One region of the Mesorhizobium sp. M7A.F.Ca.MR.245.00.0.0 genome, then DNA from elsewhere that is predicted to be linked to it. Evidence: riboswitches for the same ligand, from Rfam matches in the RefSeq annotation. Region 1 holds a riboswitch; each other region holds the start of a gene.
The links. Region 1 has a riboswitch for cobalamin ahead of EOB80_RS29845 (ABC transporter ATP-binding protein). Riboswitches for the same ligand answer to the same signal wherever they lie in the genome.
Positions count from the first base shown of each region.

Region 1 (10,269 bases):
CAAGCCAATCTTGCGAAAGCTTTTGGCGGCGTGCTGAGGCATCTACGCCTCGGCGGCGCCGATCTTCACGACGACCCCGACGCTCGCCACCTGACCGTGCTGACCGATGACGAGCGCCCTCTGGTGCTTTACGGCGAGCGCGATCAAGAGAAGATGATGAAGCCCGACAGCGGATCGCCAGCCCCGTGATCGACATCCTGCTGGAACCCTTCACCTACAACTACATGGCCAAGGCCATCTGGGTCAGCGCCCTGGTCGGCATGGTCTGCGCGTTCCTGTCCTGCTATCTCATACTCAAGGGCTGGGCCCTGATGGGCGACGCGCTTGCCCACTCGGTGGTGCCGGGCGTTGCGGCCGCCTACATGCTGGCCCTTCCCTATGCCGCCGGCGCATTCGCCTCCGGCCTCATCGCTGCACTCGGCATCACCTTGGTGCGGCGCGTGACGCAACTTCGCGAGGACGCCGTGATCGGCCTTGTCTTTACAACGCTGTTCGCTGGCGGGCTGCTGATTGCGTCGATCAGTCCGACCTCCGTAAACATCCAGTCCATCGTACTCGGCAACATCCTCGCAATCTCCGACGAGGATGTAACCCAGGTCATCCTCATCGCAGCGGTTTCGCTGGCTGTATTGGGGCTTCGATGGAAGGATATGATGCTGGTGTTCTTCGATGAGAACCATGCGCGCGGCGTCGGCCTGAATCCGTGGCGGTTGCGGGTCCTGTTCTTCGTGCTGCTCAGCGCCTGCATCGTCGCCGCGCTCCAGACCGTCGGCGCGATCCTCGTGATCGCGATGGTGGTAACGCCTGGCGCCACCGCCTACCTGCTTACCGATCGGTTCGGCGTCATGATCCTGCTCGCGATGGCGATCGGCGCGGCGACGAGCGCGGTCGGCGCCTATCTCAGCTTCTTTCTCGATGGCGCGACTGGCGGACTGATCGTGGTGCTGCAGACCGTGGTCTTTCTGACTGCCTTCGTCTTCGCACCCAAACATGGCCGTCTCGCCGCGCGCCGGGCGGCACGTGCCGCATCCCAGGTCGCGTCATGATGACAATCTGGTCCTGGATCGCCGAACCGCTCAGCCATGAGTTCATGCGTCGCGGTCTCACCGTCGCCATTCTGGTCGGCGCCATCTGCGCGGTGTTGTCCTGCTATCTCGTCCTGAAGGGCTGGTCGCTGATGGGCGACGCCGTTTCGCATGCCGTGCTTCCGGGTATTGTGCTCGCCTATATCGCCGGGATCCCGCTTGCCTTCGGCGCATTCGTGGCAGGGCTTGGCTGCGCTTTGGCGACGGGCTACCTCAAGCAGCACAGCCGGATCAAGGAGGACGCAGTCATGGGCATCGTCTTCTCAGGCATGTTCGCGTTTGGCCTGGTTCTGTTCGTCAAGGTCGAGACCGACCAGCATCTCAATCGTATCCTGTTCGGCAACATGCTCGGCGTCCAGTGGCGCGACGTGATCGAGGCGGCGATCATCGTCGTGCCGGCGATCCTCATCGTTCTGGCAAAACGCAAGGATCTGCTGCTCTATTGTTTCGATCCGGCCCATGCGCGCGCGATCGGCCTGCCCGTCAATCTGCTGCATTTCGGGCTGTTGACGCTGCTCGCGTTGACCATCGTGGCCTCGCTGAAGGCTGTCGGGATCATCCTTGTCATCGCCATGCTGATCGCGCCGGGAGCGATCGGTTTTCTTTTGACGAAGAGCTTTGAGCGTATGCTCGCCATTGCTGCCGCGGCCGCCATCGGGTCGAGCGTCGTGGGAACGATCCTCAGCTATCACATCGACGCAGCCACGGGCCCGACGATCGTCGTGGTTCAGGCCGGCGTTTTTTTGCTTGCCCTGTTCCAGTCGAAGCGCCCAAAGCAACAGGTGCAACTGGGCATTTCGGGAGAGTAATCGCGGCGCTGGCCCCGGCCGAGGCCGCACTCAAAGCCTGTTGCGGATGAGCATGGTGACGACGAAGAACGCGCCGACCGAGCTGGTGATGATGCCGATCGGCAGTTCCTGCGGCGGCAGCAGCGTTCGAGCCAGAAGGTCGCTGGCCAGCAACAGCACCGCGCCGAACACGGCGCAGCTGGCAACCAGGCGCAGGTGCAAGGGGCCCGCCAGCGGCCGCGACAGATGCGGGATCATCAGCCCGACGAAGCCGATGACGCCGGCGACCGAGACCAGGATCGCCGTCGAGAAGGCGGCGACGAGAAAGGTCATCCTTCGCATCCGCGCCACCGGCACGCCCAGGCTTTCGGCGGCGTTTTCGCCGGCCAGGAAAGCATCGAGCCGGCGGTGGTTCCACAGCGCGTAAGCCAGGATAGTGCCCGCACCCAAGGCGCCGAGCCAGATATTGTCCCAGCGCGCCAGGCCGAGCCCACCCATGGTCCAGAACAGCACGGAGTGCGCGGCGCGCTGGTCGCCGGCAAAGACAAGATAATTGGTCAAGGCGGTGAACATGAAGGACACGGCAAGGCCGGCAAGGATCAGCCGCTCCGGGCCTTGCCCCCTCACCCGCGCAACCAGCAGCAGGACGACACCGGCAGCCAATATGCCGCCGGTGAAGGCCGCGACCGGCAATGTCCAGATGCCGAAACTGTCTCCGAAGACGGTGATGACGGAAACCGCACCCGCGGCGGCGCCCGACGACAGGCCGAACAGGAACGGGTCGGCAAGGTCGTTGCGGGTCACCGTCTGCAGCAGCGCACCGACGACGCCGAGACCGGCCCCGACGCAGATGGCCAGGACCGTGCGCGGCAGCCGCAGATCGACGACGATCTTGCCGACCGGCCCGGACACGTCGTGCCCACTGAAGCCGATTGCGCGGCCAAGTGCTGCAACAACGTCGGTCAGCGGGATCAGCGTCGAGCCATAGGCGATCGACAGCAATGCGAGAGCAGCGATCGCCGCCGCTCCCACCAGCATGGCCAGTGCGAATGCCGGATGGCGCAAACCTGGAAATGCGTCGTGTCTGTCAGGACGCGTGCGACGCACTTCCAGGATCTTTTGCTCATGCATGTCGTTGCCCCAAAACCGCTGCGCACTTTTGGGCGACAGGCATCAAAACGCTTCCGGATGCATGGCCTTGGCGATTTTGTCGATCGCTTCGATATTGGCGGGTCCGGGTGTCAGTTCGGCATAGCGCAGGGCGACGAAGCGCTCGTTCTTGACCGCGTCCGTCTCTTTCATGGCCGGATGGACCTTCAGGAAATCGAGCAGCTTCTTGTAGCCGCCGCCATCCTGGTAATCGAGCAGGATGAGGAATTGCGGATTGCGCGACGCCACCGTTTCCCAGTCCGTGTTGCCCCAGCTGGTGTCCATGTCGGCCATGATGTTGTCGCCGCCGGCGGCTGATATCATGGCGCTGGGGATGGCGAACTTGCCTGCGGTGAAGGGCTTGTCCTCGCCGGAATCATAGAGAAACACTCGCGTTGCCTTGCCGTTGCCGACCTTGGCGGTGATGTCGGCGAGCCGCGTCTTCCAGCCGGCAACAAGCTTCTCCGCCTCGGCCTCCTTGCCGAAGATCTTGCCCAGCTTTTCGACGTCGCCATAGAGCAGGTCCATCGAGGCGGCTGGGCGGCTCTTGTCGAGATGCACGCAGCTTTCCGTCAGCACCAGCGTCTTGATGCCGTGCGGAGCAAGCGTATCGGGTGTCACCTCGCCGCCCGGCTTCATGCCGTAATACCAGCCGGCGAAGAAGAAATCCGGCTCGACCGCGACGAGGTTTTCGAGCGTCGGATATTTCGGCGCCAGTTCCGGGATCGAACCCTGCTCGGCCTTGAATTCGGGACCCACCTTGTACCATCCGGTGATGCCGGTCAGGCCGACGATCGACGGCTGCAGTTTCAGCGCGAAAGCCATCTCGGCCATGTTGAGATCCTGGATGACGGCGCGCTTCGGCGGCGCATCGAAGGTCAGCGGCTTGCCGCAGCTGTCGACCGTGACCGGGAAGGCCAGGGCTGTCGAGGCCAGCAGCGAGAAGACAAGCGAAAAGGCCAGGCGTTTCACGGGTTTGCTCCTTGTGGATGGGATTGGGTCGAATTCGGAAAGGCTCCATCAGGATGGCGGAGCGGAACGGTTCGGCACATCGAACACCGTCAGTTCGCGGTCTTCGGTCGGATGGCGCAGACGCAGCACATCGATGCCGAAAATCTCGCGGATCAGCTTTTGGGTCAGCGCTTCGCGCGGTGCGGCGAGCGCTTGCAGACGGGCATGGTTCATCACCGCCACCCTGGTGGCGAACGGTGCCACCAGCGCCAGATCGTGCAGCACCGCGATCACCGTCATCTCGAAGCCTGCCACGAGGTCGAGCAGTTCGCCGCGGGCGCGCGGGTCGAGATGGTTGGTCGGCTCGTCGAGGAACAGGATCTTTGGCTGCTGGGCGATGGCGCGTGCCAGTTGGGCGCGCTGGCGCTCGCCGCCCGACAGCGAGCCGATGGTGCGGCCAAATAGCGGCAGCAGGCCGCTCCGGCGCAGCGCCTCGGCGACAATGTCGCGTTCCTCGCTCTTGCGCCGCAGCCCGGCATGCGGGACGCGGCCAAGCTCGACATAGTCGATCAGCGCCAGCCGCGGATCGGGCTGGTCGGTCTGGCCGACCACGGCAATGTGCAGCGCCCGTTCGGCGGCTGAAATCCTGTCCAGGCGGCGCCCGCCGAGCTTCACCTCGCCGGAGCTCGGCCGCAGCATGCCCGACAGCATGCGCAGCAGCGTCGTCTTGCCGGCGCCGTTGGGACCGATGATGGCAAGGCGATCGCCGGCGGCCACCGAGAAGCTGACCGCCTGAACCAGATCCCGCCCATTCGCCGTGACGCAGAGGTCACGGGCTTCGAGAAGCGCTACGGTCATCGGCTGCTGCCCGCCGGCTTGCCGGGACGGCAAAGCGTATATACGACGATGCGATGGATGGAGCCGTCCAACTTTCCGTCACTTTCCAAAACTGGCGACGGAAGGAAGCTGGCGAACCGACCGACAAGACCGGGCCTCGCGTTTCCTCCCGGCACACCCCGTCCGGTCAACTCAGTGATGGCAGGTCTCCTGGCTCACGGGTCGTTGCGCCATCCAGCCTTCCCAGCCTTGCCGGCCAGTGGCATTCACGGATTTTGCTCGCCGCTTACAGTTGCGGGGGCAGCCACGGTCTCGACCTGAGCAGGCCTCACCGCGTTCCCTTTTCACCCCTCGCCTTTCGACTCGGGGACCATCACCGCTTCAGCGTAGATTTGCGCCGATCGCTTCGCAATGGATTTCTCGGACGGAGTGGTGGGCCAGCTAAGCGAAACAGGCATCGCATGCTCTCTTTATGTAATAATATAACATACCTAAGAGATGACGCCGGTCGCTGTCAAGCGAAAGCTCATGGGGCGGTTGGCCGGATGGCGACCGGCATCGGCGCAGATTGCACGGGATGCGCAATTTCGATCAAACTGGCTGCGCCAGGAAGCGGCAGGATGATGTGGCCAATGCGAGGAGAAAATGGACCCGACCGAGAAAGCGCTGTGGTTCGTCGAAAGCCATCTGCCGGAGGCGATCTCGCTTGATGATGTCGCGCAAAGCAGCGGCGTGTCGCGTTTTCATGTGACGCGCGCCTTCGGCGCCGCCACCGGCCGGTCGGTGATGGGCTACATGCGCTCACGCCGGCTGACCGAGGCGGCGCGCAAGCTGGCGGGCGGGGCGCCCGACATCCTCGCCGTCGCGCTCGACGCCGGCTACAACTCGCATGAGGCGTTCACCCGTGCCTTCCGCGATCAGTTCGGCACCACGCCGGAACTGGTGCGCGCGCAGGGCACACTCGACAAGCTCGACCTCGTGGAGCCGATCCTGATGGACCAGTCCCTCCTCACCAATCTCGAACCGCCGCGTTTCGAGACCAGCCGGCCGTTCCTGATCGCCGGCCTCGGCGAACGCTACAGCTGCGAAACCAGCGCCGCCATCCCGATGCAGTGGCAGCGCTTCGGCCCCTATATCGGCAACATTCCGGGCGAGACCGGCGACGTCGCCTATGGCGTCTGCGTCAACGGCGACGATGCCGGCAATTTCGACTACATCGCCGGCGTCGAAGTGTCTGACTTCTCCGACCTGCCCAGGGACTTCTACCGGGTGCGGGTGCCGGCGCAGAAATATGCGGTCTTTGCCCACCGCGAACACATCTCGACCATCCGCCGGACGGTCAACACGATCTGGAACAAATGGCTGCCGGCCTCCGGGCATGAGATCGCGGACGCGCCGGAATTCGAACGCTACGGCCCCGAATTCGACCCGCGCAGCGGCAAGGGCGGGCTGGAGATCTGGATACCGGTGAAGGCGTAGTCGGTCAGGCCATCGGCAACGCCGGCCAGCGATCGGCGATCCGGCCGCCGGAAAACACCGCGATCGACCCGAACTGCTGCAGCACGGCTTCGCTCTGCGTCGGCCTTAGAAACGCGTAGTCGCCGGGCTTTGCGGTCGCGTCGGCGGGCAACCCCATGAATTGCTGGTTGGAGGACAGGCCGAGCAGCCCGTTCGCCTTCATGCCTTCTGGGAAGACCGGCTCGGCCATCCACTTGCCGCCATAGAGGTAGCAACCCTTGCGCGGGAAGCGGCCGAGCGCCTGCAGCAGGCGGGTGACGGCCGGCGGGCCGGGCAGCATCGGCTCGACCATTTTCAGGATCGGCGTGGCGATGAAGGCCGCCGGCTGGAAGTCGTCGAGGCCTGGCGTATCGAAGTCGCTGGGCAGCACAAAGGCCGAGCCCATCGAGACCTCATTGGCCGCGCCGCCATGATGAAGCAGCGCGGTCTTGCTGCCGCCGATGTTCAGGATGCGGCGCTGGTCGGCGCCGAGACAGGCGACGAACGCCGAGGCCTGCGCCGACGCCTTGGCCAATGCCTTTGCCGGTCCGCCGAAAAGACCGGGAATGAGCGGCGCATGCGCCTCGTAGGCCATGACGCCTTCGCAATGCAGCCGGGCCGGCAACGCGCTCAACGCCTTCGACAAGGCGTCAGGATTGGCGAACCCGCCGCGATGCAGCCCGACATCGATCTCGAAAACGATGCGCAGGCCGATGCCGAGTTCGCCAGCGAGGGCGCCATATTCCGCCAGTCTCTCCTCGCTGTCGATCAGCCAGCAGACGCGCGACCAGTCGGTATCGGTTTTCACCAGCGCCGCCCTTGCCGCGCCGATCGGCATCGGCTTGCCGTAGAGCAGATCGGCATCCGGGAACGCCTTCAGCACCGCCTCGCTGATCGGCGGGTGGAAGGTCATGAAGCGCTCACTGCCAAGCGCCTTGGCGATATACGCAAGCAGCGGCATGCAGGCGAGCGATTTGTCGACCAGCCGCACGGCCAGGCCGGGATCCAGTCTCTCCTTGACCAGGGCAATGTTGCCGTCCAGCCGGTCGCGATCGAGCAGCAGGCAGGGCTGGAAGATGCCGGCGGTCTTCAGCGCATCCGAGAGGGTGGAAAAATAGGTGCTCATCATTCGATGCCGAACAAGCCGGCCATATAGGGCGAGACGAAGCGGTTTTGCGGATCGACGTCGCGGCGCACCGCCATGGCGTCGTCCCAGCGCGGATAGAGCTTTTTCAGATCCGCCGCTTTCAGGCTGTGCATCTTGCCCCAATGCGGCCTGCCGCCATATCTGCGGAAGATCGGCTCCGCCGCCCGCATGAACGGCAACGGATCGTTCGCTGCATCATGGTGGATGGCGATGGAGCAGGTCAGCCTGTTGTAGAATGGCGAAAGCCAGAACTGGTCCGGCGCGACCGAGCGCACCTCCATCGGGAAATAGACCTCGGGAAAACGCTTCTCGGTCAGCTCGATGATCTCGGCCAGCGCCTTCGGCCCTTCCTCGAACGGCAAATGATATTCCATCTCGTTGAACTTGGTCTGCCGGTCGCTGGCATAGACGTTGAGCCAGTCCTGCACGTAGTCCTCGGCGGGAAATCTGGCGGCCGCCGAACGGATCAGGCGGCCACGCAGCGATGGCAGCCAGGCAAGTGAAGTGCGCAGCCGACGCAGCGTCCTCAAACCCGCCTCGTCCTCTTCCGGCGGCCGTGCGGTGGGTGCGGCGTCGCTGAAATCGCTGGCGATGAACTGCGCATAGCCGGAGAACGGAATGTAGTAGAATTCGGCCGAGCGATGCGCGGCCATCATCGCCTCGAAGTCGCGCAGCATCTCAGTGATCGGCAGCACATATTTGCGGCGGCGCAACCGGTAGGTCGCGATGTTGTTCAGCGTCACTTCGGTGAGCACGCCGAAAGCGCCGAGCGCGACACCGATGGCATGGATCATGTCCTGATCCCCTGCCCGCTTGAAGTCGCGGACCTTGCCAAGCCCGTCGACGATCTGCACCGTCTCCAGCTGCGTGTGATAGGCGCCGAGCGTCGGTCCCGAGCCATGCGTGGCGGTACCCAGCGCGCCGCCGATCGCCTGGCGGTCGATGTCGCCCATATTGGGCAGGCCCTGGCCAATGCCTTGCAGGATGCGCATCAGCGGGCCGAGCCGGGTCCCTGCCCGCACCCGCGCCCGATGTGTTTCGGCGTCGTGCGAGACCAGCCCTTCCAGCCTCTCCAGGGACAGGATCGTGCCCTGCGATTTCACCAGCGGCGTGAAGGAATGACCGGCACCGGCGACGCGCACCGGGCCAGGCGCGGTCCGGACGAGATCACCGAGTTCACCGGCGTCGCCGGGGCTGGCGATCAGCTTGGGCTCGGCGCTTACAAAGCCCGACCAGTTGCTCCACACGTTTGACATGCCACCCCCCGCTCAGGCAACGGCGCGGCGACGCCGCGACACAAGGACGAAGAGACCGAGCAGCACCACGCTGGCCACCGCGCTGGCGGCGGCGAATTCCGGAACTGGCCGGAAATCCTTGCCATCGATGAGCAGCGACGCCGCGATCGGCCCGATCGCCAGGCCGAACAGCTGGGCTGCCGGCACCAGCAGCACGGCGGTGCGCGTCTCGTCGGCGGTGATCGCCAGACGGATCTGGTAGGGCACGATGAACAGCAGGATAAAGCCCATGGCCAAGGCAGCGACCCAGAACGTTGTCAGGCCAGGGTTACTGGCAAAAACCAGGGAGCTGACAAGCGCGACGACGCCGATCGCCGCGATGGCAAGGCGATAATCGATGCGCGCCTCGAACACGGTGGCCATCATAGCACCCAGGACCTGCACGGCGAGGCTGGCCGAGACGATCAGGCCGACGGTGCGGCCATCGATGCCATACTGTGCGCCAAGCGGTTCCAGAAAGGCCCAGACCGCGCCGAAGAACATGAAATAGCAGAAGACGGACAGCAGCGCGGTCGTTGAGGGAAGCGTCAGCACATTGACCAGGTTCTCCTCCTTGGGCAGGTCGGCATAGTCACCGGGAACAGTGAAGGCGACCACCAGCGACACGACGCAGACGACGGCAAGAACGATGAAGCCGCCCGCCGACCCTGCGGCCGGGATGACATAGAGCGCCAGCAACAGGGCGAGCGCGCATTGCGCCAGCGTCTGCATGGTGACGAAATAGCCGCCGATGCGCTCGGCGCGCCGCGAGCGGGCGATCAGTTCGGTGGCGATGGCGACCAGACCGCCCTCGGCGAGCCCGGCCAGGGCGCGGGCCACAATCAGCGTGCTGGCGCTCGCGGCATAAGCCGTCCACACATTGGCCAGCGCCAGCAGCAGCAGAAGGACGGCACTTTTCCAGCGCATGTGGTGCGCCGAAAGCAGCATCGCCACGACAGCCGAACCGATGGCAATAGCGATCATCTCGGCTGTGGCGACCAGCGCCAGTTCGTCGCCGCTGACATGGCCCTCAGTGTAAAGGGCGCCGAGCAGCACAGGTTGCAGGCCGAGAATGAGCAGGCCGACCGAACCGATCCACAGGGCCGAGGCGAGCTGCCAGCCGGTCGGATTGCCGACCAGCCAGTCGCCACTGCCTGCGTGGCCGGTATCTGTCGAAGCCAAAGGCGCCTCCCAACGTCCTTGCCGCGCGGCAAAAAAGCTGACAACCTGTCAGTATTTCAGAAACTGATACTTGATCATATTTCTTGTCAACCGGAATTTGGGAAGCCGTGCGAAAGATCGGTGCATGACGGAATTGAAGAGAATGGCGACCGAGCCGAGGCGCAGGCCCAAGCAGGAACGCAGCCGAGAGCGCATCGACGCGATCCTGTCGACGACCATGCGGCTGATCGGAGAAAAGGGTATCGACGCCGTCACCATGAAGGAAGTCGGCATGCTGGCGGGCGGGCCGATCGCCACCGTCTACCACTATTTTCCCAACAAATCGGCGATCCTGGCGATGCTCTATGAGCGGTTTTCAG
Region 1 is NZ_RZTE01000048.1:3,298-13,566, reverse strand. Features, by position in the region: gene EOB80_RS29870 (manganese/iron ABC transporter ATP-binding protein) at 1-189, shown strand, start outside; gene EOB80_RS29865 (metal ABC transporter permease) at 186-1,046, shown strand; gene EOB80_RS29860 (metal ABC transporter permease) at 1,043-1,894, shown strand; gene EOB80_RS29855 (iron ABC transporter permease) at 1,925-2,911, opposite strand; gene EOB80_RS29850 (ABC transporter substrate-binding protein) at 3,047-3,994, opposite strand; gene EOB80_RS29845 (ABC transporter ATP-binding protein) at 4,043-4,831, opposite strand; cobalamin riboswitch at 4,993-5,200, opposite strand; gene EOB80_RS29840 (AraC family transcriptional regulator) at 5,456-6,289, shown strand; gene EOB80_RS29835 (DSD1 family PLP-dependent enzyme) at 6,294-7,433, opposite strand; gene EOB80_RS29830 (D-arabinono-1,4-lactone oxidase) at 7,433-8,710, opposite strand; gene EOB80_RS29825 (MFS transporter) at 8,723-9,910, opposite strand; gene EOB80_RS29820 (TetR/AcrR family transcriptional regulator) at 10,035-10,269, shown strand, end outside.

Region 2 (10,269 bases), on a different contig from region 1:
ATAGGTGGTGATCTCGGCATCCTCGCCGCGGCCGATCAGGCCCAGTTCGGAAATGCCGGCGACTTCGGTGGTGAAGCGGACGCAGCGCGTGCAGTGGATGCAGCGGTTCATCACCGTCTTCACCAGCGGTCCGATGTATTTGTCTTCGACCGCGCGCTTGTTCTCGTGATAGCGCGAGGAATCGACGCCGAACGCCATCGCCTGGTCCTGCAGGTCGCATTCGCCGCCCTGGTCGCAGATCGGGCAATCCAGCGGATGGTTGATCAGCAGGAACTCCATCACGCCTTCCCTGGCCTTCTTGACCATCGGCGTGTTGGTGAAGATTTCCGGCGCCTCGCCATTCGGGCCGGGACGCAGGTCGCGCACGTTCATGGCGCAGGACGCCTGCGGCTTGGGCGGCCCGCCCTTCACCTCGATCAGGCACATGCGGCAATTGCCGGCGATCGACAGCCGCTCATGGAAGCAGAAGCGCGGCACTTCCGCGCCAGCGTCTTCCGCCGCCTGCAGCAGCGTGTAGTGGTCGGGTACAGTGATCTCTTTCCCGTCGACCTTGAGCTTTGCCATTCGCCTCAAACCCCTGCGGAGTTCCCGCAATCTCTTTTTCCGGACGCGGTCGAGACCACGTCGGGCACTTCATTCACTTCTTGACGGCGAGCGCCGCCGCTTGGGTTTTCCAATCGTCGCGGCCGATGCGGCCGCCGAGCGACAGATAGTCCTCGACCCAGGCAACCTCTTGCGGCGTCCATGCCGCGATCTGGGCATACGTCCAGATACCGAGGCCGTTGAGAACCTTTTCCAGCTTCGGCCCGATGCCCGAGATGGCCTTGAGATCTGCCGGAATGGCCGGCTTCTCCATGGCGTTGGGCTGCCTGAAATCATCGGGCATCAGCGCATCGCCGGCGCCGCTTGTCGCCGGAGCGGCGTTTGCGGCCGGCACGGCAGTGGCGGCTTCCTTGGCGGCAATATCGGTGACCTCCCGGGCGAAGGACTGCGCCTCGGCGATCATGGTTTTCGCCGTCGCCCGTGCCTTGGTGGAGGAAGGACTTGGATCTTCGAACTGCGCGACGCGCGCCTCGAAATCATCGACGATCGGCTGCAGCAGCCGCTGCGAGGCTTCTGCCGCACCTGAAAGCGCGCCCAGCCAGACGCCGAAAGCATGGTTGGCGAGCCCGACGCCAAGCGCCGACATCGCCGCTGCACCCGCCACAGGATGCACGAAAAGGTTGACGGCGCTAGCCATCTCCTTCGGCATCATCCTGGTCAAGTCCTGGTTCATCTTCTCGATCTGGTCCAAATTGGGCATCAGCGGGTTCGAATACGGCGCCATAGAGTTCTCCTGGTCGTTTCTTCGTTCGCCCCGCCCTTCGCTGCGGACTTCCGCCCGCGTAAACATTCTTCTATTCCGCCGCCACCATCACAGGCTCGGCCCGGTGCGCATTGCGCGAAAACTCGTCGATGCGCCGCTCCACTTCGCCGCGGAAATGCCGCATCAGTCCCTGGATCGGCCATGCCGCCGCGTCGCCAAGCGCGCAGATCGTATGGCCCTCGATCTGCTTGGTGACGTCGAGCAGCATATCGATCTCGCGCTTCTGCGCCTCGCCGCGCACCAGCCGTTCCATCACCCGCCACATCCAGCCGGTGCCTTCGCGGCATGGCGTGCACTGGCCGCAGCTCTCGTGCTTGTAGAAGTAGGAAAGCCGCGCGATCGCCTTCACGACATCGGTCGACTTGTCCATGACGATGACAGCCGCGGTTCCAAGGCCGGATTTGAGGTCGCGCAGCGCGTCGAAATCCATCGGCGTGTCGATGATCTGCTCCGCCGGCACCAGCGGCACAGAGGCGCCGCCCGGTATGACCGCCAAGAGATTGTCCCAGCCACCGCGAATGCCGCCGCAATGCGTCTCGATGAGTTCGCGGAACGGAATCGACATCGCCTCTTCGACCGTGCACGGATTGTTGACGTGGCCGGAGATGCAAAACAGCTTGGTGCCGACATTGTTGGGCCGGCCGAAGGACGAGAACCAGGCCGCACCGCGGCGCAGGATGGTCGGCGCGACCGCGATCGATTCGACATTGTTGACCGTGGTCGGGCAGCCATAGAGGCCGACATTGGCCGGGAATGGCGGCTTCAGCCGGGGCTGGCCCTTCTTGCCTTCGAGGCTTTCGAGGAGTGCTGTCTCCTCGCCGCAGATATAGGCTCCGGCGCCGTGGTGCATGTAGATGTCGAAATCGTAGCCGGACGTGTTGTTCTTGCCGATCAGCTTGGCCTCATAGGCTTCCTCGATCGCGCGCTGCAGCGCCTCGCGCTCGCGGATGAACTCGCCGCGCACATATATGTAGGCGGCAATCGCGCCCATGGCGAAGCCGGCAAGCAGCGCGCCCTCGACCAGCGTGTGCGGGTCGTTGCGCAGGATGTCGCGGTCCTTGCAGGTGCCGGGCTCGGATTCGTCGGCGTTGATGACGAGATAGCTCGGCCGGCCATCGCTCTGCTTGGGCATGAATGACCATTTGAGGCCCGTCGGGAAGCCGGCGCCGCCGCGGCCGCGCAGGCCCGACGCCTTCATCTCGTTGACGATCCACTCGCGCCCCTTGGCAACGATGCCGGGCGTGTTGTCCCAAGCGCCGCGCGCCATCGCGCCGGCCAACGACTTGTCAAACAGGCCGTAGATATTGGTGAAGATGCGGTCTTTGTCCTGAAGCATTTTTCGTCCCTCAGACCGGCTTCTTGCCGAAGACGCGGATGTATTCGGCGACGCCACCCTTGGCGAGCGCCTTGGCCTGCTTGACCCAGTCGTCGCGATCGATGCGGCCCTGGAAAGAGAGATAGCCATCCACCCACTCGCGTTCGGCCTTCTTCCACGACGCGACCTGCGCGAAGGTGAAAATGCCCAGCGTATGCAGGATGCCCTCGATCTTGGGGCCGACGCCGGAGATCAGCTTGAGGTCGTCGACCTGTGCCGGTTTATCGATTCCGGCCGGACGGTTTTTGTCCCCGAGCGACGGTTTGGCCGGCTTGGCCGCCGGCACCTTGACCTCAGGCGCCTTGAAGGCGGATGCCGGCTCGGCCTTGGTTATCGGACCGCTGCGCTGCTTGGAAACCTGCTCGACCTTGGAGTCCGCCTTGTTGGCGTTGGCGGCCGAATGCAGCGGCGCGGCAACGCTCGCCGCCTTTTCAACCGCCGGCGCGACCTTGGTTTTTGAAGGCGTCTTCAATACCGGGCTGGTTTCAGGGGCGTCGGTCTTCGGCTTGCTGGTGTTGGACGGTGCGACAGGGGCCGCGGCCGGCCCCGGCACAGGCGCCGCGATGATCGCGTCGGGCGCCGCCCTGGCGGCCTTGGCGGCCTCCCTGGCCTCCCTTTCGCGGGTCGACTTGAGGATCGCCTTTTCGCTCTTCAGCGTGGTGAGGCCGGAGGCCGGCTCGGAGCCGGTGCGGCCGTTCTGCGGCCCCGGTTCCACCGAAGCACCCTTGCCGGCGTCATAGAGATCGATGATTTCAGCCAGGCGTTCCGGCGTCAGATCCTCGAACGTGTCCTTGAAGATCATGACCATCGGCGCGTTGACGCAGGCGCCAAGGCATTCGACCTCTTCCCAGGACAAGGTGCCCTTGTCGTTGGCGTGGAACTGGTCGTGATGGATTTTGGAGCGGCAGACATCCATCAGCGCTTCCGAACCGCGCAGCATGCAGGGCGTGGTGCCGCAGACCTGGATATGCGCACGCGTGCCGACCGGATTCAACTGGTACTGCGTGTAGAAGGTCGCGACTTCGAGCCCGCGGATACGCGGCATGCCGAGCATGTCGGAAATCGTCTCGATGGCCGCCTTCGTCACCCAGCCTTCCTGCTCCTGCGCTATCATCAGCAAGGGAATGATGGCCGACTGCTCACGGCCCTTCGGGTACTTCTTGATCCATTGCTTCGCCGCAGCCGCGTTCGCCCGGTTGAAGGCGAAGGATGCTGGCTGGACGCTGGCTTCTGCGAGACGGCGGACTGACATTTAGCGATCGACCTCACCAAACACGATGTCGAGGGAGCCGAGAACGGCGGTGACGTCGGCCAGCATGTGGCCGCGGCAGAGGAAATCCATCGCCTGCAGATGCGCGAAACCCGGCGCGCGCAGCTTGCAGCGGTAGGGCTTGTTGGAGCCGTCGGAAACCAGATAGACGCCGAATTCGCCCTTCGGCGCCTCGACCGCGGCGTAAACCTCGCCGGCCGGCACGCGATAACCCTCGGTGTAGAGCTTGAAGTGATGGATCAGCGCTTCCATCGAGCGCTTCATCGCCTGGCGCTTGGGCGGCACCACCTTGCCGTCGAGGTTCGACACCGGCCCGGTGCTTTCCTTGCCGAGCAGGAGATCGACGCACTGGCGCATGATCTTCGCAGACTGGCGCATTTCTTCCATGCGTACGAGGTAGCGGTCGAAGCAATCGCCGTTCTTGCCGATCGGAATATCGAAATCCATTTCCGAATAGCATTCATAGGGCTGCGACTTGCGCAGGTCCCAGGCAGCGCCCGAACCGCGCACCATCACGCCCGAAAAACCCCAGGCCCAGGCATCCTCCAGCGAGACGATGCCGATGTCGACATTGCGCTGCTTGAAGATGCGGTTGCCGGTCAGCAGCTGATCGAGGTCGTCGATCGACTTCAGGAACGGGTCGATCCACTTGCCGATGTCCTCGACCAATTTCTGCGGCAGATCCTGGTGGACGCCACCGGGGCGAAAGTAAGCGGCATGCATGCGCGAACCCGAGGCGCGCTCATAGAACACCATCAGCTTTTCGCGCTCGACGAAGCCCCACAGCGGCGGCGTCAGCGCGCCGACGTCCATCGCCTGCGTCGTCACATTGAGGATGTGCGACATGATGCGGCCGATTTCGCAGTAGAGAACGCGGATCAGCTGGCCGCGCTTCGGCACTTCGATGCCGAGCAGGCGCTCGGCGGCAAGCGCGAAGGCGTGCTCCTGGTTCATCGGCGCGCAATAGTCGAGCCGGTCGAGATAGGGAATCGCCTGCAGGTAGGTTTTGGCCTCGATCAGCTTTTCGGTGCCGCGATGCAAGAGCCCGATATGCGGATCGACGCGATCGACGACTTCGCCGTCCAGCTCCAGTACAAGGCGCAAAACGCCGTGCGCCGCAGGGTGTTGCGGGCCGAAATTGATGTTGAAGTTGCGGACCGAGGTTTCAGCCATTTACTGCTTTGCCTTCTCGTCACCCGGCAGCACGTAATCCGTACCTTCCCACGGGGACAAAAAATCGAAATTGCGAAATTCCTGCTTGAGTTCGACCGGCTCGTAGATAACGCGCTTGGCTTCGTCGTCGTAACGCACCTCGACGAAGCCGGTCAGCGGGAAATCCTTGCGCAGCGGGTGGCCTTCGAAACCATAGTCGGTCAACAGGCGGCGCAGATCGGGATGGCCCGAGAACAGCACGCCATAGAGATCGTAGGTCTCGCGCTCGAACCAGTCGGCACCGGGAAAGACGCCGGTGATCGACGGCACCATGGTTTCCTCGTCGGCCTGCACCTTGACGCGGATGCGCACATTCTGCTTCGGCGACAACAGATGATAGACGACGTCGAAACGCTTGGGCCGCGACGGATAGTCGGCGCCGCAGACGTCGATGATCGAGATGAACTGGCAGCGCGCATCGTCGCGCAGGAAGGTCATGACCTCGACCAGATCGCGCGGCTCGACGCGGATGGTGAGTTCGCCATAGGCGATATCAGCCTCGTTCACGCGGCCGATCAGCTTCTCGCCGAGATAGTTCGACAGTTCGCTCAGGGATGCGGTCATGGATTTACCGTTCGATCGTGCCGGTGCGGCGGATCTTCTTCTGCAAGAGAAGAATGCCGTAGAGCAGCGCTTCGGCGCTCGGCGGGCAGCCGGGCACATAGATATCGACGGGCACGATGCGGTCGCAGCCGCGCACCACCGAATAGGAGTAGTGGTAGTAGCCGCCGCCATTGGCGCAGGAGCCCATCGAGATGACGTAGCGCGGTTCCGGCATCTGGTCGTAGACCTTGCGCAGCGCCGGCGCCATCTTGTTGGTCAGCGTGCCGGCGACGATCATGATGTCGGACTGGCGCGGGGACGCGCGCGGCGCGACGCCGAACCGCTCCGAATCATAGCGCGGCATCGAGGTGTGGATCATCTCGACCGCGCAGCAAGCGAGGCCGAACGTCATGAACATCAGCGACCCGCTGCGCGCCCAGGTGATGAGCGCCTCGGTCGAAGTGACCAAAAAGCCCTTGTCGGCCAACTCGTTGTTGATCTCGAGGAAGAAGGGATCGTCCTCCCCCACCGGCCTGCCGGTGTTGGGATCGATAATACCCTTGGGCTTCGGCGCGACGAGGGTGCCTGAACTGTCGTTCAATCCCATTCCAGCGCTCCTTTTTTCCATTCATAGGCAAAGCCGATGGTCAGCACCGCCAAAAACACCATCATCGACCAGAAACCGAGCATGCCGATCTTCGAAAACGACACCGCCCAAGGAAACAGGAAGGCCACTTCCAGGTCGAAGATGATGAACAGGATCGACACCAGGTAGAAACGGATGTCGAACTTCATGCGGGCGTCGTCGAACGAGTTGAAACCGCACTCATAGGCGGAAAGCTTTTCGGGATCGGGATTGCGGTAGGCCACCAGGAAGGGCGCGGCCAGCAGCGCCAGGCCGACAACCAGCGCCACGCCTATGAACAGGACGATGGGCAGGTATGAGCTCAAGAGTGCGTTCATGCTCGGCTTTCCGTTGGCGCCAATCCAGTTTGATTACAGCACCGGACCCTAATGCGGAAGCGTGACAGTTTAACCGCTGAACCGTTTTAAGGGCCTATGCTGCAACGCGGCGAGGGTTAGCGCAGCACTTCCAGCGAAGCAAGTCAAACCTTGTTCAAAACACCGACCTGGACGGCATATCGCGGCAAACTGGTCCGATCCGCTCCTGTTTGATTTCCTTCGCTTTTTACTCCACTTTTCTCTCCTGACATGGATGCCGCCAAAACCCTGCTAGCATGGGTTGGAATCAGCCATTCGACCCTCGGTCAAAACACTTCAAAGTGATGCCTGCATGAAGGAAAAGATCTCGCTCCCCACGGCCCGTCGCATCGCGCTTGCCGCCCAGGGGTTTCTCGATCCCCGCCCGACCGGCACGCCCGACCGCCGGCATTTTGCCCGCACCCTCTCCCGCACCGGCCTGCTGCAGATCGATTCCGTCAGCGCGGTGGTGCGCGCTCATTATATGCCACTCTATTCGCGCCTTGGCCCCTACCCGTTCTCGCTGCTCGACAATGCCGCGGTGACACGCAAGCGCACGGTTTTCGAATACTGGGCGCATGAGGCTTCCTTCCTGCCGGTGGAGACGTACCCGCTGATGCGCTGGCGCATGCAGCGCGCCGAGCGCGGCGAGGAAATGTATCTGGGGCTCGCCAAATGGGGCCGCGAACATGCCGCCTATATCGAGGAGATCCACCGCCAGGTCGCCGAGCGCGGCCCGATCGCCGCTTCCGCGCTCGAAGGCCAGAAAGGCTCGGGCGGCTGGTGGGGCTGGAGCCACGCCAAGCATGCCTTCGAATGGCTGTTCTGGGCCGGACGCATCACCACGGCGCACCGTCGCGGGTTCGAGCGCTTCTATGATCTGCCCGAGCGCGTGCTGCCGCAGGCGGTCCTCGACCTCCCAGTGCCCACGCCTGAGGACGCGCACCGCGAATTGCTGCGCATTTCCGCCCGCGCCCACGGCGTGGCGACTTCAGGCGATTTGCGCGATTATTTCCGCCTGTCGCCGGCCGATATGAAAGGCCGATTGGAGGAACTGGTTGAAACGGGCGAGTTGCTGCCGATGCGCGTCGAAGGCTGGGACAAGCTGGCCTATCTTCATAAAGACGCGCGTCTGCCGCGCAAGATCGACGCCCGCGCCCTGCTGGCGCCGTTCGATCCTGTCGTCTTCGAACGCTCGCGCACAGAGCGGCTGTTCGACTTCCACTACCGCATCGAGATCTACACGCCGGCCGACAAGCGGCAATACGGCTACTATGTCCTGCCGTTCCTGCTCGGCGACAGGATCGTGGCACGCGTCGACCTCAAGGCCGACCGTCCGGCCAGCATACTGCGGGTCCATGCGGCCTATGCCGAGCCGGGTGCGCCGCCTGAAACCGCTGCAGAACTGTTCGAGGAATTGAAGCAGATGCAGGGCTGGCTTGGTCTTGAGCGCATGGAAGTGACCCCGGCCGGGGATTTGGGTCCGGCGCTGGCCGACATCGCCATGTCGTAAGCTCGCGTTGACACCGCCGCCCGCAAAAGCCTAAATCCGGTTCAGATGGTCTCTTGCCCGCAACGGCAAGAGCTAAGAGGGAATGCGGTGCGGGGCAAAATCCCAAATCCGCGGCTGTCCCCGCAACTGTAAGCGAAGAGCCAAGGCCGAAAGCCACTGGGAGTTCCCGGGAAGGCGGCTACCCAAGGCGATGACCCGCGAGCCAGGAGACCTGCCGTCTGCGACTTTAGAATCCGATCGCCCGGCGGGTTTCCGGGCAAGGAGCCCGATCTTTGGACCACGACAGCAGTTTTTCGGCTGGCACAGCGGATATTTCGTCCGGCCATGATGATGCCTTGGCCGGCGTCACCATCATCGTCTGCGCCTCCTGTCGCGATGAGACCGGCTCCGACGCTCATCCCCGCGCCGGCGAATTGCTGGCGGAGGATACGCGCCGCGCCGCATCCGGCGACGACATCCGCATCCGCAGCGTCGAATGCCTTGGCAATTGCAAGCGGCGCCTCAGCGCCGCCATCCTGCGCGACGGCTGCTGGAGCTATGTCTTTGGCGACCTGACCGAGACCAGCGGCGCCGACCTCGTCACGGGCGCCAAGCTTTTCGCCACCTCGACCGACGGTCTCATTCCCTGGCGTGGCCGCCCCGATAGCCTGAAGCGCGGCCTCGTTGCCCGCATCCCTCCCCTCGACCTGCTGAAGGACTGACCATGACTGCCCCAGATTCGCCTGCGAACCTCTCCCGCGTTCCCTGCACCGTCGTCACCGGCTTCCTCGGCGCCGGCAAGACGACGCTGGTCCGCCATCTCCTGGAAAACGCCGGCGGCAAGCGCATTGCCATCATCGTCAACGAATTCGGCGACATCGGCATCGACGGCGAGATTTTGAAGGGCTGCGGCATCGACACCTGTCCGGAGGAAAACATCGTCGAACTGGCCAATGGCTGCATCTGCTGCACCGTTGCCGACGACTTCGTCCCGGCGCTTGACAAGATCCTGTCGCTGACGCCGAGGGTCGACCATATCCTGATCGAGACTTCGGGCCTGGCGCTGCCCAAGCCGCTGGTCCAGGCCTTTCAATGGCCGAGCGTGAAGAGCCGCGTCACAGTCGACGGCGTCATCGCCGTGGTCGACGGGCCGGCATTGGCCGAAGGCCGCGTCGCCAACGACATGGACGCACTTCAGGCGCAGCGCGCCGGGGACGAGACGCTCGACCACGACGACCCGGTGGAAGAACTGTTCGAGGATCAGATCGCCTGCGCCGACCTGATCATCCTGTCGAAAAGCGACCTGATGGACGCCGCCGGCACCGCCCGCGCCAACGCCATCATCAACGAACACTCCGCCCGCGCCGTGAAGATCGTGCCGGCGTCGCATGGCAAGGTCGATCCCTCGGTGCTGCTCGGGCTCGGTCTCGCCGTCGAGGACGACATCGAAAACCGCAAATCCCATCATGACGGCGCGTTCGACCACGAGCATGACGACTTCGACACCTTCATCGTCGACATTGCCTCGATCGCCAATCCGGACGAGCTGGCAAAGCGCGTCGCCATCGTCGCAGAAGAAGAGAACGTGCTGCGCGTAAAAGGCTTCGTCGAAGTCGGCGGCAAGCCGATGCGGCTCTTGCTGCAGGCCGTCGGGCCGCGCGTCAATCATTACTATGACCGCGCCTGGACCGCGCAGGACGACCGCCGCTCGCGTCTCGTCGTCATCGGCCTGAAAGGGCTGAACCGCCCGGCGATCGAGCGTATACTCGCCGGCTGATTTCGGACACGGGTCGCGATGCACATCCTCACCACGACATCCACCTCGCTCGACGACCTCGCCGAGCCGGTCGATCTGCGGCAGACGCCGGCGGATATCGTGGCGCTGTCCTTCACCGACAGCGACCTCGCCGGACTGGCGGCAGCCTGGAAGGCCGATGCCGGCCGCCTGCCCTCGATGCGGCTGGCCGCACTTCGTGACCTGCGCCATCCCATGTCCGTCGACCTCTGGATCGACAGCGTCGCCCGCCACG
Region 2 is NZ_RZTE01000047.1:37,607-47,875, forward strand. Features, by position in the region: gene nuoG (NADH-quinone oxidoreductase subunit NuoG) at 1-564, opposite strand, end outside; gene EOB80_RS29745 (NADH-ubiquinone dehydrogenase) at 638-1,327, opposite strand; gene nuoF (NADH-quinone oxidoreductase subunit NuoF) at 1,398-2,702, opposite strand; gene EOB80_RS29755 (NADH-quinone oxidoreductase subunit E) at 2,713-3,993, opposite strand; gene EOB80_RS29760 (NADH-quinone oxidoreductase subunit D) at 3,994-5,184, opposite strand; gene EOB80_RS29765 (NADH-quinone oxidoreductase subunit C) at 5,185-5,787, opposite strand; gene EOB80_RS29770 (NADH-quinone oxidoreductase subunit B) at 5,792-6,373, opposite strand; gene EOB80_RS29775 (NADH-quinone oxidoreductase subunit A) at 6,364-6,729, opposite strand; gene EOB80_RS29780 (winged helix-turn-helix domain-containing protein) at 7,061-8,260, shown strand; cobalamin riboswitch at 8,290-8,494, shown strand; gene EOB80_RS29785 (DUF1636 family protein) at 8,533-8,961, shown strand; gene cobW (cobalamin biosynthesis protein CobW) at 8,964-10,016, shown strand; partial or broken gene EOB80_RS29795 (cobaltochelatase subunit CobN) at 10,035-10,269, shown strand, end outside.
Region 2: another riboswitch for cobalamin. It lies ahead of EOB80_RS29785 (DUF1636 family protein); the one in region 1 lies ahead of EOB80_RS29845 (ABC transporter ATP-binding protein).

Region 3 (10,269 bases), on a different contig from region 1:
TTGTCGAGGTCGAGATAGTCGTAGCGCAGCGCAATGTTCAGTTCGTCGAGCACCAGAAGGCTGATCGACGGATCGGCCATCAGCTCAAGCACCTTGGCCCACGCGGCTTCGGCGGCGGCGATGTCGCGCTTCAGGTCCTGCGTTTCCCAGGTGAACCCCTCGCCCATCGCGTGCCAGACAACGCGGTCGCCGAAGGCGGCGAAGGCGTCCTTCTCGCCGGTGTGCCACTTGCCCTTGATGAACTGGACGACCCCGACCCGCTTGCCGTAGCCGAGCATGCGCAGCGCCAGGCCAAAGGCGGCGGTGGTCTTTCCCTTGCCCGGTCCGGTGTTGACGATGAGCAAGCCCTTCTCGACCGTCTTGCTCGCCACCTCGGCATCCTGCACAGCCTTGCGCTTGGCCATCTTGGCGCGGTGGCGTTCTTCGTCCCTATTGTCGATGTCGGTCATGTCATTTCACCTTGAGCGGCAGCCCTGCCACCATAAGCAGCACCATGTCGGCGACGGCGGCGACCTGCTGGTTGAGCCGGCCGGCGGCATCGCGAAACCGGCGCGCCAGCGCATTGTCCGGCACTATGCCTTGGCCGACTTCATTTGACACCACGAACCAGGGGCCGCGCGGCCGCGAAAGCACCTCCGCCAATCGCCGGCATTCAAGCTCGAAATCGTGTTCGGCCAGCATATGGTTGGTCAGCCACAGCGTCAGGCAGTCGACAAGCACCGGCCGATCGTCCGGCAAGGCGGCAAGCGTACCGGCGAGATCGAGCGGTGCGTCGATGGTCGTCCAGCCTTCGCCGCGCCGCGATCGGTGCAACGCAATGCGTTCATGCATCTCGTCATCATAGGCTTGCGCCGTGGCGATATAGGTCCAGGGGGGCGGCATGGCGGTCGCCAGAATTTCGGCGTGCGCGCTCTTGCCGGAGCGCGCACCGCCGATGAGGAAGGTCAGTGTCTTGCGATCAGGCAAAGCTGTCGCGCAGGCTGGTCGCGGTGCCGGTGAAACGGCCACGCACCACGCCGACGACCGCGCCGAGCACCAGCCAGAACACCAGATTGGTCACGGTCACCGCCACCACGAACTGGTGATGCAGCCCTTCTGGAATCGCCGTCTCGTAACTGTCCGGCTGCGGTGCACCGACAACATGCGGTGCGACGATCAAAAGGACGGCAAGGATCGCGAGCGGCAGCGACTTGCGAAACGCGATCAGGCCGAGACCGGCAGCGGTTGCCGCCACCGTCGCCCACCACCAGATCTGCCGATGGGTGAGATCGGCGGCCGGCATGGCCGGCAGTTCCGGCGGCAGGCCGAGGCCCGGCGCCAGCGTGAACACGGCAAAGCCGGCCAGGCCCCAGAACACGCCCTGGCGCCAGCCACCGATGCCGCAGGCGAATTCGGAGACCGCGACCAGGATCAAGGCGAAGCCGATGCCGGTGACGATGTTGGCAAGCACGCTGAAGGCGAAACGCTCGAAACCGTCTGCCGGCGCCCAGCCTTCGTCTGCCGGAGCGGCTTCCGCCGCCGGAGCAGTTGTGCTCATGGCATTGCTATCCGTTGCGGCCGGAGCGGCATGGTCATGGTGATGCCCGCCGCCGGCCTGTTCGTAGACTTCCGCCTTCAGGATCAGCGGCACGGTGGCATAGGCCTGCATGCAGGCGAGAACGACGCCGGCCACGAGCCCTGCGATCGCCGCGATGAACACGACGTTGCGAAACAGGTTCATGATGTCAATTCCTCGTCAGTGGCAGGGAAACGCCATCGAATGGCGATAATCGTGAGCCGCATTGTGGACCGCATCGATATGCGAGAAGCCGACAAAGCCCATCACGAAAATGCCGAGCAGCCCGGCGAGCGCGAGCTGCATGAAGCGCGACTGCGAGGAGACGGAGGTGCCGAGGGAGACGGAAGCGGTAGTCATGTCTTGTCCTTTCGCCCTCCACCCGAGGGCATCGAAGTCAGTTTCCTGTCGCCGGCAGGTCTCCTGGCTCACGGATCAGCGTCCTTCCCCACCTTCCCGAAGAAAAAATCCTCAGTGGTTTATGGAGAGGACTACCGCACACAGTTGCGGGGGCAGCCACGGCATTGGGCGAAATTCGCCCTCACCGCATTCCCTCTTGGCTCCAAAATGGAACCGGCGACACCGGTGACTATAGGCAGAATCCTTGCTTCCGGCAAACCAAATTCCGCCGGTGACCATTGCGAATGCGCCATGAAGGTCAAAGTGATTTCGGCAGATAGCGCCACGTCACAAAGCCGCAGACCGCCGCCAGCAGGCCGAGCGTGACGAACACCGAGCCCAGGCCGAAGAAGGCCAGCGCCACCGAATAGACCAGCGGCGGCGTCAGCTCGGAAAAATCGAGATAGGTGCGGTAGACCGCTGCCATCTGCGGTCTTTCATAGGAGCGCACCGAGCGCATGAAGGCGGTCGAGCCGAGGGCGTCGAGCGCAATGGTGAAGAAGGCACCGCAGAGCAGGAAGGCGCCGGTAAGCAGCGGCACGGTTTCGCCGACGAAGCCCGCCGCCAAAAGCGCGGCCGACATGGCGAAATAGGCGAATGTCATGGTCCCGCGGCCACCAAAGCGCTTTCCTGCCTTGCCCCAGAAAATCGCCATGAACAACAGCGCGTTGCCGGCCGAAACCAGCAGGCCGCCGGCCAGCTTGCCCTCACCTGTGATGACCATGAACAGCGGCCCATAGACGAAGAACGTCGTCCAGAAGCAGGAGCGGCCGAAGGCGATCAGCCAAGCCAGCCTGAGCCTGGGCTGCGCCACGAAGCGGCCGATATTGGCGAGCGGATTGACGGGGCGCGTCTTGCCCGGACGGATAGACTGGTTGTCGCCGAGGCGGTAGGTCCAGAACAGCGCCAGCAGGCCAAACGCGAACACCGCGACCGTACCATGCGCGGCATAGATGCCGAAGCGCGTGTAGAGGAAGATGCCGAGCGTCGGCCCACCGGTCCAGGCCAGCATCGACCACGCCATGCGCAGCGATTCGGCCTGCATGAAGTCGGTCTTGCGGATGTGGTCCATGATGTAGAGGTTGAGCGTGATCGACAGCGCGCTGGCGCCCATCACCCGGCACAGCATGCCGGCCAGTTGCCCGGCAAGCGTGTCGGTGACGAAGAACAGCGAGCCGACGGCCAGCAGGCAGGCGCCTGCCGTGTAGACCCAGCGCCGGGCAAAACGGCGGATCAGCATCGGCATGAACAATGTCACCGACAGCCCGAGCATCGCCACCACGGTGTAGAGCATCGACACGATCTGTTCGTTGTGCAGGATCTCGTAGGCCTGGATCGGGATGACGCTCGACACCGTGGCGCGGGCGAAGGATTCGACCGCATAGAGCGACGCGAAGGTGCGCGCGTCCGCGGCCTTGAGAGCCGGCAGCCAGATCGGATGGCGCACATGGGTGGACATTGCTTTCCCCGAAGCAGATTCACCGGGTCAAATCTGACGTGGCGATCCCAGCGCCAATAAGAGGAAACCGACGCGCATCCGGCAAAAGCGAAGCCGGCCAAAGGCTTCCCTGCACTGGCCCAATGCCGCGGCTGATCCGGGTTGTCGGCAGAGTTGCCGGTCTTCTTTTGTCCCAGGCAACCGTGATAGTCCTCCAGCGGGGCTGAATCAGAATGCGAGACCATGAGCATCCAAACGCCGACCGCACCCGTTCCGGATCGACCAAAGCGCATCGTCGCCATCGACATCGTGCGCGGCATCGCGCTGATCGCCATGGCGAGCTACCATTTCACCTGGGATCTGGAGTTCTTCGGCTACACCGATCCCGGCCTGACCGCCTTCGGCTGGTGGAAGATCTACGCGCGCGGCATCGCCTCGACCTTCCTGTTCCTGGTCGGCGTCAGCCTGTACCTCGCCCATGGCCGACAAATCCGCTGGAACGGCTTCTGGAAGCGATTCGCCATGGTCGCGGGCGCCGCGATCGCGATATCGGTCGTCACCCGGATCGCCACGCCGGATGGATTCATCTTCTTCGGCATCTTGCACGAGATCGCGCTGGCCAGCCTGCTCGGCCTCGCCTTCCTGCGCCTGCCGGCTTTGTTGACGCTGGTCGTCGCCGGGCTCGTCATCACGGCGCCTGTCTATCTGCGCCTCGAGGCGTTCGATCACCCATGGCTGTGGTGGGTAGGCCTGTCGGCGAACAATCCACGCTCCAACGACTACGTTCCGTTGTTTCCATGGTTCGGCGCCGTGCTTGCGGGCATCGCGGTGACGAAACTCGCCGCCGGTGCCGGCTTGCTTGCCCGGCTTGCCGAATTGGCGCCCGGTCGCTGGGCCAACCCGCTGGTCTTTATCGGCCGGCACAGTCTGGCGTTCTACCTGATCCACCAGCCATTGCTGATCGGCTGCATGTGGCTGTTCTCGCAGATCATGCCGGCACAGGTCGAAACCCCGCAGGTGAATTTCCTCAAAACCTGCCAGCTGTCCTGCGAGCAGTCGCGCGACACCGAGTTCTGTACGAGCTACTGTGTCTGCATGCTCGATACGCTCGAGGGCGAGGCCACGCTTGATCGGCTCTACAACAACGACCAGACTGCGGAATGGAAGACGCATCTGTCCGATCTCGCCGGCATGTGTACCGCCAAGACCGACAGCAAGTTGATGGAGGAAGGGGTCAGATGACCGAGAACCAGCCGAAGCCGGGGCTCATACCGTGGCCGCCGCTGATCTACACCGCCGCCATCGCCATCAGCATCGCGCTGGGCCTGCTCTATCCCCTGCCCTGGATCGGTGACCTCCTGGGCGATATTCTTTTCGCCACCGGCTGGGTGGCGCTGTTTGCCGTCGCCGCGCTCTGGGTCACCGCGATCCGCACCATGGTCCGCGCCAAGACCACGCTGAACCCGAACGCTGTGCCCGATCACCTGGTCACCACGGGTCCCTTCGGCATCACCCGCAATCCGATGTACCTGGCCAACACGCTGCTGTTGATCGGCGTCGCCTTTGTCTCGGGCATCGTGTGGTTCCTGCCGCTGGCGTTCATCGCCGCCTATGCCACGCAGAAGATGGCGATCGAAGGCGAGGAAAAGGTGCTGGCGGCGAAATTCGGCAAGAAATACCGCGACTACGCGAAACGCGTGCGCCGCTGGATTTGAGCTGGCGCCCCTGGTTTCCATCGCGCCGAATTTTGACAGGTGCACACTTCGGCGATTAGCCTAAGTCTTGCGAACTTCGTCATCCTAGGGCGAAGCAGGAGCGCAGCTCCGTCGCGGAGACCCTAGGATCCATGCCGTGACCTCGGTCGAGGAGTGCAGCGGAGCAAAATTCTGCGCCGTCGCGGCGCATTGAAGTCATGGCATGGATCCTAGGGTCTGCGCCGCGTCGCTACGCTCCTTGCTCCGCCCTAGGATGACGAAGGAATGGACGTTTCCGCTAATTCCGAACGCTAACGCCCGATAGAATCCAGTCCGCTCAGGTATTCACGCCAAGCTCAACCAGCCGCTCCACACAAGATTCCTCGGCCTGGTCGAGTTCAGCCAGCGTCTCCTCGAGATCGCGGCGCTTCTGCCGGAGATCCTCGCGCTTTTCCTCGATGCGCTTGATCATCAGGTTGAGCTGGCCGACTTCGCCGGGCGGCTCCTTGTACATCTGGATGATTTCGCGGATTTCGTTGATCGAGAAGCCAAGCCTCTTGCCGCGCATGATCTGACGGATGAGGTGCCGGTCGGAGGGGCGAAACAGCCGCGTGCGGCCACGCCGCACCGGCTGCACCAGCCCTTCGTCCTCGTAAAAGCGAAGCGTCCGCGTCGACACGTCGAACTCGCGGGTCAACTCGGTGATCGAATAATATTCTCGCATTGCCACTCCCGCACGCCGAAACCAAGGGGCGATCGCCATGCCGGCGTCACCCTTATGTCCCGAACCAAAACCCGTGCCATGCCGGCATCGACATGGCGCCCCGCGCAAGCCTCGCACGGCATTTACGTAAAAGTCAATTAAGCCAAAAGGCGTGCCTTCAGGGCACACCGAACCACCACGTGGCAATGCCGAGAAATGCAAAGAAGCCGACGACGTCGGTAACCGTGGTGACAAAAACTGCCGAAGCGACCGCCGGATCGACCTTGAAACGATCGAGCAGCAGCGGGATCAGGATGCCGGCCAGGGCGGCCACGAACATGTTGATGATCATCGCCGCCGCGATGATGCCGCCCAGATTGGGGTCACGGAACCAGGCTGCCGCAACGATGCCGATCAGGATGGCGAAGACGATGCCGTTGATGAAGCCGACACCCATCTCGCGGCGAATGATGCGGCCGGCATTGTAGATGTCGAGATCCCTGGTCGCCAACGCCCGCACGGTGACGGTCATGGTTTGCGAGCCGGCATTGCCGCCCATGCCGGCGACGATCGGCATCAGCACCGCCAGTGCGACGATATGTTCGATCGTGCGGTCGAAAAGGCTGATCACCGACGCCGCCAGGAACGCGGTCAGAAGGTTGATCAGCAACCACGGAACGCGTGAGCGCGAGGTCGAAAAGATGCTGTCGGAAAGCTCCTCGTCGCCGACGCCGCCCATGCGCATCAAGTCTTCTTCGGCCTCCTGCTGTATGACGTCGACAACATCGTCGATGGTCAGAACGCCAACCAGCCGTTCGTTCTCGTCGACGACTGCGGCCGACAAAAGATCGTACTGCTCGAATTCCCGTGCAGCCTCTTCCTGGTCCATGGTGGCCGGAATGGCGTGCCGCGTCTCGTGCATCACTTCCTCGACCTTGACCGAACGCTTGGTGCGCAGGATCTGGTCGAGGTCGATGGCGCCGAGCAGCTTAAAGCTCGGATCGATGACGAAGATCTGGCTGAAGCGCTCGGGCAGATTCTGGTCGTCGCGCATGTAGTCGATGGTCTGGCCGATCGTCCAGAACGGCGGCACCGCGACGAACTCGGTCTGCATGCGGCGGCCGGCCGTCTCTTCGGGATAGTCGAGCGAGCGGCGCAGTCTGATCCGCTCGGTGAACGGCAGCTGCGACAGGATCTCGTCCTGATCCTCCTTCTCGAGGTCTTCGAGAATGTAGACGGCGTCGTCGGAATCGAGCTCCTGTACCGCCTGCGCGATCTGCGCATTGGGCAGACTGTCGACGATCTCCATACGGATCGCCTCGTCGACCTCGGTCAGCGAGGAGAAGTCGAAATCGGCGCCCAGGAGCTCGACCAGTGCGTGGCGCTGTTCGGGATGCAGCGCCTCAAGCAGGTCGCCGAGTTCCGACTGGTGCAGGTCGTCAACTTCATGCTTGAGGGTCAGCGTGTCGCGGTCGGCGATCGCCGCGCCAATCCGCGCCAGGAAGGACGAAAGCACGGCGCCGTCCTCGCCATAGATGTCGGCGTGGTTGTCCTCGGCGGCCCTGGCGCCAATCGTCCGTTCGTGCTCGCCTTCCACCAGCGCCTCCCGCCACAAGAATCCCGGAAAAGGTGCAAATCAGGTCTAGAGCATCGGACCCAAAGGGGAAACCGGTTTCGGGGAATCCGACGCTCAAAAAGAAAGTGGCGTAAAGCGCGGGAATACCAAACGAAATGCGCCCGGCCCGCAGCGGGCGGAGCTTGCACAATCGGGATATGGGAAGGAAAATGGTGCGGTCGAGAAGACTCGAACTTCCACGGGTTGCCCCACAGCGACCTCAACGCTGCGCGTCTACCAATTCCGCCACGACCGCACGTGGTAGAGCCGGAACCGACCGGCTCGCGGCGTGTAGCAAATCGTTTCCGGCGAAACAAGTGCACGGCAAGCAATAATGTCAGGCGATTGGCATAATGCTCCACAGGGTCCGAACGCAGCGCCGGAACTGGACGTTTGCGCCTGATATCGCCATATGGAAGGCAAGTTGATGTCACCCAAAGGTGCGAGGCGGTTTTGGGACGCGACATGCATAAGCGAAAAGACGATACGCCATGCCCGAACGCAGCCAGATCGCCACGTCGTTCCTGCCGCTCCCCGGTTCAGCACCGGTCGAATGGCTGATCGAGCCCGGCCTTACCGCCTATCCCGAAGCACTTGCCTTCATGGAGGCGCGCGCCGAGGCGATCCGCAGCGGCGCTGCCGGCGAAATGGTCTGGCTGGTCGAACACCCGCCGCTCTACACGGCCGGCACCAGCGCTCGCGGCGAGGATCTGATCGACGCCAGCCGCTTCCCGGTATTTGCGGCCGGCCGCGGCGGCGAATACACCTATCATGGGCCGGGCCAGCGGGTCGCCTATGTCATGCTTGATCTGAAGCGGCGGCGTGAGGACGTCCGCGCCTTCGTCGCGGCGCTCGAACAGTGGATCATCGGCACGCTCGCTGCCTTCAACGTGCATGGCGAGCGCCGCGAGGACCGGGTCGGCGTCTGGGTGGTGCGGCCGGATCGCCCTGCCCTGCCGGACGGCGCGCCGGCGGAGGACAAGATCGCGGCCATAGGCATCCGGCTGCGGCGTTGGGTGAGCTTTCACGGCATCGCCATCAATGTCGAACCAGATCTCGACCATTTCAGCGGCATCGTGCCTTGCGGCGTGCAGGACCACGGCGTCACCAGCCTCGTCGATCTCGGCCTTCCCCTGACCATGGCCGATCTTGACCTGGCGCTGAAATCCGCCTTCGAGGATGTGTTCGGTCCCGCCACGGTCTTGCCTGTCGAAGCCGAGCGCAAGGCCGGCTGATTCTTCCGGACCCGGTACGGCTCAAATCAGTTGGGCGGAGGCCCACAATACGCCATAGCCATGGATGGCGAACACTGCCAGCAACGCCGCCGCCATGGCGAGCCGGTCGATGGTGCGGATCGGCTTCAGCTCGTAACGCGGCTTGACCCCGCTGCTCATCGTCAGCAGGCTGAGGATCGAAAACACCGCTCCCGTCGCGAGCAGGAAATTGGAGGAAAAGCCGGCCTGCCAACCGACAGCCAGGAAAGCCGAGAGCAGGAAGAAGGAAGCCAGCGCCAGTGCGACCGGTCCCGGACAGATCTGGCGCAGCACCTGACCGCCGTCGAATTTCCACACCGGCACCAGATTGGCGATGTTGAACAGTGCGGCGAAGCCCGCCAGGGTCGCCAGCAGGGCCGCCGCCAGCCGGTGGCCTTCCGCGCCGGCAAAGGTGCTGGCAGCGATCACAACCGGCACCAGGAATGCGGAGAAGCCGGCGCCCATCAGCGCCACGAAGGCGACTTCGAAACGGCTGTCATAGGGCCGCCCGCCAATGGCGATGCCGCCGAGCAGCGGAATGAAGATCATCCGTGCCCGGTTGTGGCCCATAAGCCGGAACGCCGCCATATGGCCAAGCTCATGCAGGGCGACCACCGATGTGAGGATCGCGGCCAGTGCCAGGCCGCCGAAGTGAAGGCCGAAGAATGGCCACAGGATCAGCGCCGAAAGCCCGGCGAAACCGACCTGGCTCAACGGATGCTCGAACCAGCCGCCCTTGCGATACTCCCCGGTCAGCGCCCAGCGCTGCAGCTTGGAGAGTTCGCGGCGCAGGGCGAAATAGCGGAACACAAGGAAGGCGACGCCGCGATAGCGATCCGTCTGGCTGAGCGTCACCCGCGTGCTGGTGCCTTCGGAAACGAGTTCAACGGTTTCGGAAAAGTCCTTCCAGAACGAAGCGTCGAGCGCCGTGTCCTCGATGACACGCATCGAGAAGCTGATACCTTCGACGACGTCATCAAACCGCGACTTGCGTTCGATCGGCTTGCCGTCGCGACCTTCCCACGACAGCGTCCTGCGGGCCACGCCCTCGCCGTCCGGCGCCTCGGCGGAAAGAATCTCACCGGACCAGCCGGCATCGCTGCCGAGCGGCCACAGCGCCTGCCAGAGGCGCTGACGGTCCATCGCCACCAGACGGGTCAGACGGACCGTGCGCAAACCAAGCGGCACGGTCATCAACAGAAAGATCAGCCCGAGATTGCTAGCCACCAGAATGGCCGTGACTATGGGCGACACTTGGACGTTGCTCCCTGTCTTGCCGAGGTACCCTAACGTTACGGCGGCAAGAAAAGCTTAACGGCGGAACGGCCTTCCACCGCATAGGAACAGCGGCGGCGAACGCCGCCAAATCACATGGCTCCGATCCAGATCGCCATGGAAACAAGGAAGGTGCTCATGCAAACCAGTGAGATGACATCCTGAACCAGATCGGTCATAACTCTCTCCTGTTGTTGATATGTTCGCATTTTGTTCTAATTTTGTTTCAAAGTCAACGGGCACGATCCGCCCGCGCCCGGAATTTCCGGGCGATCAAATCGGCAGGGTTAAGAAAGGGTTGAGGGGCGAGCGACGGTGCTACGTGGGCTGACCGAAG
Region 3 is NZ_RZTE01000047.1:10,601-20,869, forward strand. Features, by position in the region: gene cobO (cob(I)yrinic acid a,c-diamide adenosyltransferase) at 1-449, opposite strand, end outside; gene cobU (bifunctional adenosylcobinamide kinase/adenosylcobinamide-phosphate guanylyltransferase) at 451-966, opposite strand; gene EOB80_RS29620 (CbtA family protein) at 959-1,720, opposite strand; gene EOB80_RS29625 (CbtB domain-containing protein) at 1,736-1,915, opposite strand; cobalamin riboswitch at 1,951-2,148, opposite strand; gene EOB80_RS29630 (MFS transporter) at 2,214-3,413, opposite strand; gene EOB80_RS29635 (DUF1624 domain-containing protein) at 3,636-4,634, shown strand; gene EOB80_RS29640 (isoprenylcysteine carboxylmethyltransferase family protein) at 4,631-5,107, shown strand; gene EOB80_RS29645 (MerR family DNA-binding transcriptional regulator) at 5,424-5,810, opposite strand; gene mgtE (magnesium transporter) at 5,968-7,386, opposite strand; tRNA gene EOB80_RS29655 (tRNA-Leu) at 7,576-7,660, opposite strand; gene lipB (lipoyl(octanoyl) transferase LipB) at 7,896-8,639, shown strand; gene EOB80_RS29665 (site-2 protease family protein) at 8,661-9,911, opposite strand.
Region 3: another riboswitch for cobalamin. It lies ahead of EOB80_RS29625 (CbtB domain-containing protein); the one in region 1 lies ahead of EOB80_RS29845 (ABC transporter ATP-binding protein).